Regions from separate parts of the Deinococcus peraridilitoris DSM 19664 genome, predicted to be linked through region 3. Evidence: riboswitches for the same ligand, from Rfam matches in the RefSeq annotation. Region 3 holds a riboswitch; each other region holds the start of a gene.

Region 1 (3,201 bases), 1.5 Mb from region 3:
CCTGCTGGGGCACACCCTGGTGAGCCTGTATGACCCGCACCGCCCGGAACCCTTTCTGCTGGAAAGCGGTGACGAGGTGCGCTTTCAGGAATCGGGCGGCGACATTCCGCCCGAGCCGCCCGCGCTGGAGCTGCTGCCCGCATCGCCGCAGCTCCCGCTCTTTGAGGTTGCCGCGCCCGGTCTGCTCGACCTGATGGTCGACATGGGCCGCCGGATGGTGGGGCGCTTCGGCCTGAGCCGCACGGGCGCGCAGGCCCCCGCCCTGGCGCGCCTCGCGAACCGGCTGGTGGGCAACGACGCGCACACGCCGCTGCTGGAACTGAACGTGCAGGGTCCGGTTCTGCGGGCCCTGCGAACGGGCAGCGCCGTCTTCGCCGGGTACGGAATGACGCCGCTGCTGAACGACCGGCCCGTGGCGCCCTTCACCACCTTCACCGTGCGGGAAGGCGACACCCTGCGCTTCGCGGGTGCGCCGTTCGGTGTTCGTGGCTACCTCGCGGTGGCGGGCGGGTTCGAATCGCGCTCGTTTCTGGGCAGCGCCTCGGTCGATCTACGCGGCCTGGTGGGGCGACCCCTGCGCCGGGGGGACGTGCTGGGCGTGGCCGCGCCTCGCCCGGTGCAGGCCGGGTTCTCGTTCACGCCGTACTTCCCGGCGCGTGACCCCGAAGTGCTGCGCCTGCTGCCCGGCCCGCAGGCCTCGCCCGCCGCTCTGCGCGCCCTGGCGAGCGGCACCTTCACCGTCAAAACGGCCGACCGCACCGGGGTGCAGTTCGAGGGAACGCCGGTACCGGGAGGGGAGATCCTGTCGGAAGCCGTGCCCATCGGGGCGGTGCAGGTCACGCCGGGCGGCACGCCGATTCTGCTGCTGCACGATCGGGGAACGCTGGGTGGCTATGACAAGCCGGCCCTGCTGCATCCCGGCGACTTTACACGGGCGTCGCAGCTCCGGCCGGGCGGCCGGGTGCGGTTTCGCGTACTGCCGAATTGATGACGAAGTCTAGAACCAACATGCGGAATATTCTTGTAAGAGTTCTGTGAGAAACCTCGCGTATATTACAGGTACTTCGTTCAGAGAAAGCCTCTGACGAGGAGACGCGAAGAACCCCGCCCTTTAATCGGGCACCTGGGACGGGGGGAGCGAGTGGTGCGACCGGCTTTTCGTCTGTTCCCTCTATTCAGAGAGGTGAACCCTTTACACCCACGATTGGGTGCCTAAAAAGAGGTATTTACATGCGTAACCTTAAAGTTGTTCTTGCTGCCCTTGCCCTCGGCGCCGCTACCACCGCCTTTGCTGGCGCGGGCCCTGCCACCAACACCGTCACCCTGACCAACGACATCAAAGACACGATTGTGGTGGCTGGACCAGTAACAATCTCTATCACGGAACTTGGGAAGGCATTCGCTAACGCCAATGCCACGCTCGCTTACAGCACACACGCTGAGGACAAGATTGGCGTCACTACCCGCAAAGTTCTCGTCAAGGCTACGGGCGTGCCCACCAACGTAACCGGCAGTGTTGCGTTCACCCCTACCGCCGCCCTTGGCGACCCTAACGGCGTCGGCTCCACCCAGACGCTGGGAGCTGAAGCGGCCCTCGTTACCGGAATTACCCAGTTCATCACCCAAGACGCTGCAGCCCTTACCTACAGCTTTACGGCCACCAAAGGCTTCATTGGCGGAGACGTCACCGTCACCTACACCCTCGCCGACGAGTAAATCAAGCGATAAAGGCGCGTCTGGCCTCTGGGTCAGACGCGCTTTTCACGAAGGTGCCCATGATGAACAAAGCCTTGTTCGCCCTCGCAGCGCTCACCCTAAATGCTACTGCCCTCGCGGAAGTTCGCCTGGAAGGTGCACTCACCCATCACACGACGCTCGCGCCCGGTGGCGTCTACAAGGGCACGCTCACACTCTCCAATCCTTCCGAAGCTCCAGCCCGCGCGACCATTTCGCTCACCGACTACCACTTCCAGGCAGACGGTACGACTAGTCATGATCCTGCTGGCACCCTCCCTCGTTCCAACTCCAAGTGGATTGCCCTCGACACCCACGAAGTCACGCTCCCAGCAAAATCCAAGATGGTCGTCCATTACACCCTGACCGCACCCGCGAACGCCATCGGGACGTACTGGAGTGCCATTCACGTCACGCCGGAATTGCCACCCGCGACGGGGAGCGGCCTCACGGTCCGCAACCGTATCAGCTTCATGGTGCAGGTCGTCGCTGACCTGCCCGGTGGGGACACGAAAGTGCGGTTCAACAACCCACAACTGCTGCGTGACGAACAGGGAAAGCTTGCCTTCAGTGTCGACACGCACGCCGAAAGCGAACGCTGGATCGTCCGGAAGCTTACCCTCGAAGCCTTCGATGACAAAGGTAAGCTCGCCGCGACCGTCACAAGCCGTTACCGTCGCCTGTACCCAGGCACGTCCTTGCGTGACACTTTCGCCCTGGATCTCCCGAATGGCAAGTACACCCTGGTAGTCATAGCCGACGACGAGGCCCAGGATCACGCTTTTGGAGCGCGTTACCAGGTCGAGGTGAGATAACGTGCTTGTCCGGCGGGCAGCGCTTGTACTGGCACTCACGCTGGGGTTGCTGCCCAATGCCAGCGCGCAGCTTCAGCTGAGAGGTGGCGTCGTCGAGGTCACCGAACGTCAAACGGCCACGCTCGCGGTTCATCTGAGCAACGAGGGTCCGGAGTCGCGTGACGTGCAACTCCAACTCGGCCTGCCCGCAGGCTGGGTGGTACTCGTTTCACCCGGCACCCTCACGTTGGCGCCAGGTGAAGCGAGGGTAGAAATGGTCGTCGTCCGTGTCCCCCGCAGTACTCCCGCCGGCACGCACACCGTGATGGTGAGCGTGAATAACGTCCGGACTGAAATGGGCGTGCGCGTCCCACAACGTGACGCCCTGCACGTGCGAGCACTGTCCGCGAGTGCCACAAACGGACAGGCTGAGGCAACCTTCCAGGTCCGCAATGACGGCAACGCGCCTGCCCAGGTGGCTCTTAGTGCTGCCGGCCAGGGTCAGCCACGCGTGACCCCGGCCACCCTGACTCTTGCCCCCGGCGAAATCCAGGATGTGCGGGTCTCCGGATCCGTGCCAGCGCACTTTGCTAAACACAGCGTGACGCTGCGTGCGCGCACCTCGGGTGCCGCGGCCGAGCAGAGTATCAGCGCGGATGTCCTCTCACCCGCG
Region 2 (3,201 bases), on a different replicon from region 3:
AAGCTCGTTCCGGAGGCGTTCACGAGACGCTGGCCAGGGTAAGCAGTGGTCATGTTCACACCGGGAGCGACGACTTCACTGCCGGCATTGCTCCAGCTCACGGCGTTTCCAGCTTGATCGACTGCACCGACGCTGAGCGACATCCGACCAGCGGCATCCGGGTTCCCCATATGCCAGGCGGGTGATTGTGGCTTGGACTCGCCTGCGTTCCCACTCGCGCCGAGCACAATCACGCCTTGTTCGGTCGCACTGACGATGGCGTCACGCACACCGCCCGTCGAGGTGCTGGTCCCGAGGCTCAGATTGATGACCCGCGCGCCTTGCGCGGCCGCGTCACGAATGGCTTGCGCGACGGCCTTGTCAAGGCCACTCCCATCCGGGGAGAGGACACGCATGGGCAGGATCGTCGCGGCTGGCGCGACTTGACGGATGAGGCCGGCGACGGCGCTACCATGACCATAAGCCAGGTCGTGGTCTCCCCCCTCCTCACGCGCACCCTGGCGATTGTTTATGTAGTCATGGCCAGGAAGGAGGGCGCCTTTGAGCATGGGATGCTCGAAGTCCACGCCCGTGTCGATGACCGCGACAATCACCCCTTGCCCCATCTTGGACGCGAGGTCCTGAATGCGGTCAAGTCCGATGAGCTTGAAGGCAGCGCTGTTTTCCGGGGCCGGTTGAAAGGTGCCGTCAGCCCACCAACGCGAACCGTCCGCCCACCAACGGGTGCCGTCGGCCCACCAGCGCGAGCCGTCCGCCCACCAGCGCGAGCCGTCGGCCCACCATCGGGAACCGTCCGCGATGAATACCCGAGTATCGCCCAACGCGACGCTTTGAATCTGAATGGGGGTTGAAGGAGAACCAGCCGGGAAGCCAGCGTATTGTCCGCATGCGGCGAGGCTGAGGAACAGGGGAATGAGTACGGCGCGGTTGCGCATGAAGCTCCTTAGTCAGCCGCGTGCTTGACAGCGGCCGTGCTGGTGTAGGTAGCGATGTGCTCGAGGATGGAGGTGAAGTTATCTGCCTTGAAGGAGAACGTTCGTGCATGGGCAGGCGAACCTTCCGGAGCAATCTGTACGCGGAAGTGGTCATCCTGGCGCAGGATGCGGGTCATACTGCCGCTGTGCTCGATGGTATTCCAGGTGGTTTGAAATGCAGGGCAGCAACTCATCAGCTTCCTGAACAGCCACCGGTCGTAAATACTCAGTTCGCCGTTATGACCGACCGGCATGATGAATGTGACGGCCCATCCGCCCAGCGCGGCGTTGCGGTACTGGGTGGAGATATGCTCCGCCTTGCTGCGCGCGTCATGCATGATCCAATCAAGTGTCTGCGTCAAGGTGTTGTGGTCCTCGAACTGCCACTTTTCTTCATCGCTTTCAATGCTGATGCTGCTCGTGGTGAGGGCGCCCGTCCGTTCGATCGTGACCGTCAGCGGAATGCCCTGGTCGTTGTCCGTGCGGGTAATTCGTTGCACGGTGCCTCCTGTTGACTCTGGCAAAGGCCGCTTCCAGGGAAGACGGCAGCGGTGCTCTCCGGGGTAAGGCGGAAAGCGTGACTAATAGCCGGTCGCACCACTGGCTCCACGCGTCCCAGGTGCCCGTGTACAGGACGACGCTTCAAAGCTTCTATCAGTCAGAGAGTCACTCTGTCCTGATGACTTCAGCATAACAAACCGTGATTTCGTTGTAAATGTGAGATGGAAGTTAGAAGACTGGACGGTCCGAGCCTGTGGGCTTCCTGAGGTGCACCTGTTGTTCCTCTACGGGGTTCAGAACTCCGAGAATAACCGGCAGTGCTTCAGGAGTTGCTTCCAGGTTCTGACCTTGCACATGCGAGGGGCGAGCAAACTGGAGGCAAGGAAGGGAAAGCGACGAAGAACCTGGACTGTCGACGTCGACGAAGCCGTTGTGCTGGCCGTTCTGCGGAGCGAAGTCAGCGTTGCCCAAGCCGCACGGCGGCGTGGCGTCAGCGAGCGCCTCCCGGTGGTGAAGGGTGACCCGCTGCTGTGGTGTCAGTCGTTCGAAAATCTGCTGTCCAACGCGGTGAAGTACACCTCGAAACGAGAAATCGCTTGTATCGGGATTCAGGCAGAAGTGAAGGGTGAAAGCGTCGTTTTTTCGGTGACGGATAACGGTGCGGGCTTCGATCCGCGCTTTCAGAAACGGCTTTTTGATGTGTTTCAACGCTTGCATCGCAAGGATCAGTTCCGGGGAGCCGGGGTGGGACTCGCAACGGTACGGCGGATGGTGGAGCGTCATCATGGCCGCATCTGGGCAGAAGGGCGCCTGGGTGAGCGGGCCACGTTTTACCTGCAACTCCCCAGATAACGCCTCGCAGCACATCCTCTGCCGGACAGCAGGTCATTCAGCCTGACCTGTCCGAAAGAGAAGAACGGGAGTCTGCAGGTCTGCTTTTCTACTTGGTGCCCAGCAGTAAGCTCGCGACCCCATACTTTGCCGTCCTTGAGCCTCAGCGGCAATCCTGGATGACGAAGCGGTTCTTGCCTTGATGCTTGGCGTCGTACATCGCCCGGTCGGCACTCGAGAGCACTTCCACGGCGCTCACGCCTTTTGATGGCACCACAAAACCCAGGCTCGCTCCAACCCGCACCTGCAGTCCTTTGAGGCTGAAGGGTCGTTCAAGCGCCTGCAACGCCCGCTTCGCGACGGCTTCCACCACCGAGCAGTCCTCCAGTTCCCGTAACAGCAGCACGAATTCGTCTCCCGCCAGGCGAGCGACCAGGTCTCCCTTGCGCACACTTTCGCGTAAGCGGATGGCCACATGACGCAGTAATTCATCCCCCGCTTCATGGCCCAACGAGTCGTTGACGCGCTTGAAGTCATCCAGGTCAGCGAATCCCACCGCGAATGGCGAAGAAGCAGAGTGTTGGATGGCGAGCTGCAACGCCTCCAGGAACGACGCGCGGCTCCCGAGTCCGGTGAGGTCATCCGTCTGGATTTTCTTCTCCAGGGCCCGCTGGAGGCGCACCCGGTCCGTCACGTCAGTCTGTACACCCACGAAGTGCGTCACACGCCCCTGCTCGTCATGGATTGGGGCCAGGTTGAGGGCATTCCAGAAAGGCGTGCCGTCCCGGCGGTAATTCAGAATCACGACGTCCAGGGAAAGGCCAGCACACAGCGCCTCACGCATTTGTGTACGCGTGTACGCGTCCGTACCGGGGCCTTGCAGGAAGCGGCAGTT
Region 3 (3,201 bases):
TGGCTCACCGCACTGACGGCGCGCCAAAAGCACCGGTGGATCGGGTGATCAATCCCTGGCCCACGCTTCAGGATCGGGCAAGCTTTTTTCGTTCGGCCACGGCGAGCTGGTCGACACGTTCATTCTCGCCATGCCCGGCGTGGCCACGTACCCACACAAACGTCAGGCTGTGACGCCGCGCCTCATCTATCAGGGCTTCCCACAGGTCCTGATTCTTGACGCTGTCCTTGCCAGCGGTTTTCCAGCCATTGCGCTGCCACTTGAGGATCCAGCCGTCTGTGAACGCTTTGCGCAGATACTGACTGTCGGTCACCACGCGCACGTTGCAGGGCCGCTTGAGCGCCCGCAAGCCTTCCAGCAGTGCGGTCAGCTCCATCCGGTTGTTGGTGGTCTCGCGTTGCGCTCCTGACAGTATCAGCTCTTTTCCCCGGTAGTTGAGAATCACGGCCCAGCCGCCCAGGCCCGCCTGGGTATCACACGCCCCATCACCGTAGAGATCGACCTCTTCACCCATGACTGGTTCCATCGGCTGAATGCATCCTTTGAGCGGCAGCTGATCTCGTACACTGGATGGCCGGGCTTGTTTCGGACGGTAAGATTGGGACATGTTTACCTCGCTCGCGACACTGTAGAGCATCAAGACCACGGTCGCAGTTGTGGTAGCACTTCGGGCGTGCCGCTGTCTGCCTCACCGTTGACTTCAAGCACGCCCTGAACGGGTTTTTGGTGAGAAATTACCCGTGAGTTTCGGGCCAAGGGAAGACAAAGGGAACCTTAGCACTCGGTGGCTACCCGGCACATGATGAGGATTTTTTGTGCAGCGATGATGAAGTCACTTCAGGACAGGTGACCAACATGAAACGACTTGCCTTCATCCCCAGCGTCCTCGCCCTCACCCTCGTCGCCTGCGGCACCACCTCGCCAAGCACCGCACAAAGCGCCACCGCCAGCGGCACCACCACTTCACAGACGAGCAGCCAGCCTGCCAGCAACGCCGGGCAGGCGGAGCAGAAAACCGGGCAGCAGGCTGAGCAGAAGGCCGAGCAGCCCACGCCAAAGGACGCGAAGGAAGTCAAAAAACCTGCAGACAAGGCGCCACTTGCGAAATCGAGGTTGGACGGTGTGACGGGCACCTGGACCTACAAGTTCGAGAACACCGATTACACGTTCCCGTTCGAAGGACGCATCCAGTGGAAGAAACCGGTCACCAAAAACGCCGTCACCACGCTCGTCGGTACGCGCTTTGTGTGCAACGGTTCCACCACCTGCCGGGAAAATGGCAGTGTCACCCTCATTGATGACGGCAAGTCGCTGCGTGTCGAGATGATCGAGGAATCGGAACTCTGCCCACCTTACCCTTCAGATGACTGCGAGCGCGTCACCGGTATGTGGATGGAAGGTCAAGCCGAGTCGTCGAACGCCACTGCGGGCATGACCAGCATCAAGGGAACTGGAAATCTGTATACCCGCCATCCGCAGATTGAAGTGCCGTTCGAACTGCGCAGCGCCAAATAAAACAATCATATAAAGAACGATTTTCCCGAAAGACCCGGTCACTCCTGACCGGGTCTTTCGGGTTGCGGAGATCACACCTGGTTCATCAGGCCAGTGGAGCGTTCGGAGTCTTCCTGTGGTCTGGTTCACTCCATGGGAACACGCGCCCATTTTGAGAATGAAGATGCCGTCCCCGCATAAAGTGACGCAAGGCAGTACCTTGCAATACTCCCTGCCCCCGCAAAAAGTTGGCTTGTAAGAGCCTTGTTGGAAACGGTTCGGTACTCTGATGTCATCCGGGGCTGTGAATCACGCGGTGCAACCGGGCACCTGCCGCGTGAGGAGCCAGTGGTGCGACCGATCGGACGGGCAGCAAAGCGCTGCAACGATTGGAGAGCCCACTTGAAGGATTCGCTTCACAGTCATCCCACTTCTGGGATGTGCCTTTCGATGTCGGCCAAGAGCGGCTTTTCAGACGAGCTCGACCGGGCGCTGAACGGGTTGATTCGCCAGCTCTGGGCCCACGACCCTGACACTGCCCAGCATGCCAGCGCGGTCACAGCGCTCGGTCAGGCAGTCGGCCGGCACTTGGACCTGGCACCCGGTGACGCCGAGGCCCTGGAATTGGGGGCCCAACTGCACGACATCGGCAAACTGCTGATTCCGGAAGAGGTGCTGCGCAAGCGGGAGCCCCTCTCGGAGCTGGAATGGCAGGTCATGCGCGCCCACTGCGAATACGGCCACCGGTTGGCTTCCTCTCTGCCGCAGGTTCCGGCGGGGGTGCTCGAGGTCGTGCTCTTTCACCACGAGCGCTGGAACGGTACGGGTTATCCTGTTGGCCGGCGCGGCCGGGACACTCCATTTCTTGCCCGAGTTCTGGCGGTGTGCGACGTCTATGACGCCCTCACCGGCGAGCGGGCATACAAGCTTCCCTGGACCAGCGCGCGGACGCTCGCGTACCTGCGCGAGAACGCAGCCATCCTGTTTGATCCCACCGCCGTCGAAGCGCTGGAGTCTCTGTGCCGCGAGCGCGAACACGCTCTGTTCAAAGCCGAGTGACGCCGGCCGTACCAGAGAACTGCCGTTTCAGTGGCCGTCGAGCCAGCGGGCCTTAAGAGATTCGATCAGGGTCACGAACATGCCAAAATCGTTTGGCTTGACCAGATAATCGTCGGCGCCCAAGGCGGCGCAGGCCTCGCGATCTGCTGGTGCATTCGAAGTTGTGAACACCACCATGGGAATATTGCGCAGCGTGGCGTCCTGCTTGACACGCCGCAACACGTCCAGGCCATTCATCCGGGGCATGTGCAGATCGAGCAGGACCAGCCGGGGTGCTTCGTCTGCACGGCCCCGGTACCTGCCCTGTCGGTACAGGTAGTCCAGCGCGTCCTGACCGTCGAATGCGACTGCTGGCTCGCCGACCAGGTCACCCACTTCGAAAGCCGTGCGCGCAAGCTCGACATCGAAGACATTGTCCTCGACGAGCAGGATGCGGGGAATCGGCAGGGTGTCGGTCATAGGGAGACGTGAAATACGCTTCATTCAATCTTAACAAAATCAAGGTCCGAGCAGATGAAAACGTGCCGAGACTGCCGAAGTGTGGAGACACGGCCCTGCAGAGACGCAGAGCAGGATTCAGGGCGCCTGCGATCGGTGGACAAGTTCACAGTCGACGATGCCTTGAGCTGGCCTTAGGGATCGCCTGTA
Region 4 (3,201 bases), 1.1 Mb from region 3:
CCGACGGCCTTCGTGAGTGGCGGTGATGTCGTAGAACACCAGCTCGTCGGCACGTTGCTCCTCGTAGGCGCGGGCCAGTGTCAGGGGATCGCCTGCGTCCCGGTGATCCTCGAAAAAGCGGACGTTTTTTACCACCCGCCCGTTTTGCACGTCAAGACACGGAATGATGCGTTTGGTCAACACGCGGTCAGTGTACCGCCCGGCCTGACTCCACCGTGGATACCGCAGACGCCTGCCTAGAACATTCGGGGCGGCCACGCCTGCCAAAACGAAGCCACCGTCCACCGTCGCCACCGCCGTGTCGACTCCACCGCGCGTCGCTCGTTTGAGGAGCCTTGCCGCGTATTCCTCCGGTAGACTGTAAGCCCATCCGGCGCCAGCACACGCCTGGTGCGGCACTTGCGACGGAAAGAAAGCGAGGAATGTCATGCATGCCAAACGCATTTTGTTGGTCGACGACAATCCTCACGACGTGGAGCTGGCACTAGCTGCTTTCGAGGAAGGCCAGCTGGGTCACGATGTGGCCGTCGCGGCAAGCGGTGTGGAAGCACTCGACTACCTACGCGCCACCGGCAGATTTGCCGGACGCCCCGCAGGACAGCCCACCGTGGTGCTGCTCGACCTGAAAATGCCACACATGGACGGCCTGGCCGTCCTCAAGGCCATCAAGAATGACCCACGGCTCAGCCACATTCCGGTGGTCATGCTCTCGACGTCCCGCGAGGACAGCGACATTGCCAACTGCTACCGACAGGGCGCCAGCGCTTACGTGGTCAAACCCGTGGATTTCACCCAGTTCATCGATGCCGTGCGCACCATCGGGGTGTTCTGGGCCCTGCTCAACGAGCACCCTCACCTGCGCGTCCGCTGAGGACGCCGCAGGGTAAGCGCATCTCGAGGCGTAAGGGAACGCAGCGGGGCGGGCAGCCGTAGTGCATCCTGTGGCGGGCCAACTGGTGTCGACTGACCAATAGCGGTTCTGGCGACGCGGCATGCTAACAGTAAGGAGAAGCCATGACCGCTCTAGTCTTGTTTCGCGCACCCCGGCAACCCGGCGAGCTGTGGCGTCGACGGCGCAATGGCGCCCTGATTCAGTTCGTTTCCCGTGACGCTGAGGGCCGCTTCGTGTTCGACAACCTCACCGAACGGCACTACCGACGTACCAGTGAAACGGTGCAGGAGCTGCGCGAGGGAGACTTCGCCGCCGATTACCTGGCCGATTCCCTGCATGACGCCTTTGCACAGGGCCTGCTCATTGCTGCGGCTCCAGACACCCCGAAAGCAGCAAAGGACGCCCTGCTCAGTTTGGCCGTCGCAGCCGCACACGTTTACAACGCACACGGAAAAACCTCCAGTGCCCCCGAGTGGACGGCGCTGGCGCAAGCGCTGGAAGCGAGCTTGCCCTGGACCCTGGGCGAGGAGGCCCCCGCAAAAGGTACGGGCGACACCCTGCAGAGCGTCGCGCGAGAGCTGGTGGAAGGCCTGCGGCCGCTGTACGAAGCCTACGTTGCTCCCGGCAGGTCGACGCCGCAGGTCGAGAAACGCCCGGAGAGACGCTCCGTCGATCCACAGGCTCTCGGCGACATGGCACGGCTGCTCAGTGAATTGTTACGTCAGCGCAAATAAACCACGGCAAGGTCTGTCCAATCAACTCCGAAGTCCGGGAAGTGACTTCCCTTATAATCCTCATCATTCATCCGGCTTCTGCCTCGGTGAAGAGATGCATTGAACCTCGCCCTGTATTCGGGCACCTTGGGCGGGGGGAGCAAGTGGTGCGACCGGCTTTTCGTCCAATCTTTCTGGGAGGCAGCATGAAGCGGAACCTGCTCGAAACCCTCAACGCCCCGATTACCGGAGAGGACGTCAAGCGAGTCCTGGCCACCCCCGTCTTTGTCCGCAAGGACGGCGGGGCGGCGTCAGGTCCGGCCGGGAGCCGGCTGCTCGTCCGCGAGCACATGCAAGGGCCACAGTTGACCTCGTTTGCGCTGCGAGAACTGGGAGCCACCGTCACGCTCCTGCGCCTGACCTTCGAACAACCTGTAGAGCTGATCGAAATGCTGGAGCCCGGCGAAGGATCCACCTTCACTGCCCGCCTGTGGAACGCCGACGGATGGCCGGTGGAAGTGCAACTCCACCTCGAGCGTTTTCCAGAACGTGGGCCCCTCGTACTCAAAGACATCGTCGGACGCGATGTGCACTTCACGCTCATTGCCAGAAGCACCCGAGCCTGCCTGGAGCTGACACTCCAGGTCGTCCGGCTTCCACTGCAAGGCGATGAAGAGACCTCGCTGCCGCCATTGAACTGAGGGTTGTCTGTCCACGGTATGGGAAAGAAACCGTGCGGATCGGAAAGACGGTACGCGATGAAAACGGTGCCGGGCTGCCGGTGCCCGAGCCTATAAGGTGAGCCGGAAATCCCTTTTGGGCGTAGGCTGTCCATCCTTGGGATTACACTGGCTCATGCGCATTTACATGGGCACCGGCGGCTACGCGAACGACGAATGGCTCGCGCCGTCGGAAATCGACACAGACCACTTGTCGCAAGGGTGGCTTTACCCGGCAGGCACCAAAAAGCCCGATTTTCTGAGCGTCTACGCTCAACACTTCAACGCTGTCGAGCTCAACTCCAGCTTCTACGGAATTCCGGGCCTCAAGGCCTTCGAGGGCATGGCCCGCCGCTCCGCGGGGCGAACCCGCTTTGCCGTCAAGCTGCACCAGGTCTTCACGCACGCCCGGAAGCCGGAAACGGCCGATTTCGACCGGATGCTGCAAAGCCCCGAGCCGCTGCGCGAAGCTGGACTGATGGGCCCCTACCTGGCGCAGTTTCCCTACTCTTTTCACCGCACTGCCGAGAACCGCAAGTACCTGCTGGACCTGGCCGAGCGCTTCGCGGGCCGCGAACTGGCAGTGGAGCTGCGTCACGCGTCGTGGGACAAACCTGAAGTGCGCGAGGGCATGGGTGAATTCGGTCTGATCTGGGTGAGCCCCGACTACCCACCCGTGGGCGGGATGCCCGAGCCGCGCGTCTACGCGACCTCGGAAGTCGGATACCTGCGGCTGCACGGACGCAACAAGAGCACCTGGTGGGAAGGTGGCAGCGCCGCCGAACGCCACGATTACCTGTACAACCGCGCCGAAATAGACGAGTGGGCCGACAAGATTGCCGAGGTCGCCGGTGAGCTGGAGGAGCTTTACATCTTC

Evidence for each region. A riboswitch is a leader RNA that binds a small molecule or an ion and turns the genes downstream of it on or off. The one in region 3 is predicted to bind cyclic di-GMP.
Region 1: it holds a riboswitch for cyclic di-GMP, as region 3 does, so the genes downstream of both, DEIPE_RS08920 (hypothetical protein) here and DEIPE_RS01320 (HD-GYP domain-containing protein) in region 3, are expected to answer to the same signal.
Region 2: it holds a riboswitch for cyclic di-GMP, as region 3 does, so the genes downstream of both, DEIPE_RS20595 (hypothetical protein) here and DEIPE_RS01320 (HD-GYP domain-containing protein) in region 3, are expected to answer to the same signal.
Region 4: it holds a riboswitch for cyclic di-GMP, as region 3 does, so the genes downstream of both, DEIPE_RS24115 (hypothetical protein) here and DEIPE_RS01320 (HD-GYP domain-containing protein) in region 3, are expected to answer to the same signal.

Annotation. Positions count from the first base shown of each region.
Region 1 covers NC_019793.1:1,815,857-1,819,057, reverse strand. Annotated here, with positions in the region: gene pxpB (5-oxoprolinase subunit PxpB) at 1-988, shown strand, start outside; cyclic di-GMP riboswitch class II at 1,082-1,165, shown strand; gene DEIPE_RS08920 (hypothetical protein) at 1,231-1,716, shown strand; gene DEIPE_RS08915 (FimB/Mfa2 family fimbrial subunit) at 1,776-2,549, shown strand; gene DEIPE_RS08910 (NEW3 domain-containing protein) at 2,551-3,201, shown strand, end outside.
Region 2 covers NC_019789.1:388,479-391,679, forward strand. Annotated here, with positions in the region: gene DEIPE_RS22770 (S8 family peptidase) at 1-935, opposite strand, end outside; gene DEIPE_RS20595 (hypothetical protein) at 944-1,474, opposite strand; cyclic di-GMP riboswitch class II at 1,552-1,636, opposite strand; gene DEIPE_RS20600 (sensor histidine kinase) at 1,830-2,327, shown strand; gene DEIPE_RS20605 (GGDEF domain-containing protein) at 2,470-3,201, opposite strand, start outside.
Region 3 covers NC_019793.1:304,190-307,390, forward strand. Annotated here, with positions in the region: gene rnhA (ribonuclease HI) at 68-526, opposite strand; gene DEIPE_RS01315 (hypothetical protein) at 856-1,515, shown strand; cyclic di-GMP riboswitch class II at 1,784-1,866, shown strand; gene DEIPE_RS01320 (HD-GYP domain-containing protein) at 1,945-2,553, shown strand; gene DEIPE_RS01325 (response regulator) at 2,581-3,012, opposite strand.
Region 4 covers NC_019793.1:3,108,132-3,111,332, forward strand. Annotated here, with positions in the region: gene hisF (imidazole glycerol phosphate synthase subunit HisF) at 1-183, opposite strand, end outside; gene DEIPE_RS15185 (response regulator) at 428-871, shown strand; gene DEIPE_RS15190 (hypothetical protein) at 1,015-1,626, shown strand; cyclic di-GMP riboswitch class II at 1,710-1,793, shown strand; gene DEIPE_RS24115 (hypothetical protein) at 1,812-2,306, shown strand; gene DEIPE_RS15200 (DUF72 domain-containing protein) at 2,461-3,201, shown strand, end outside.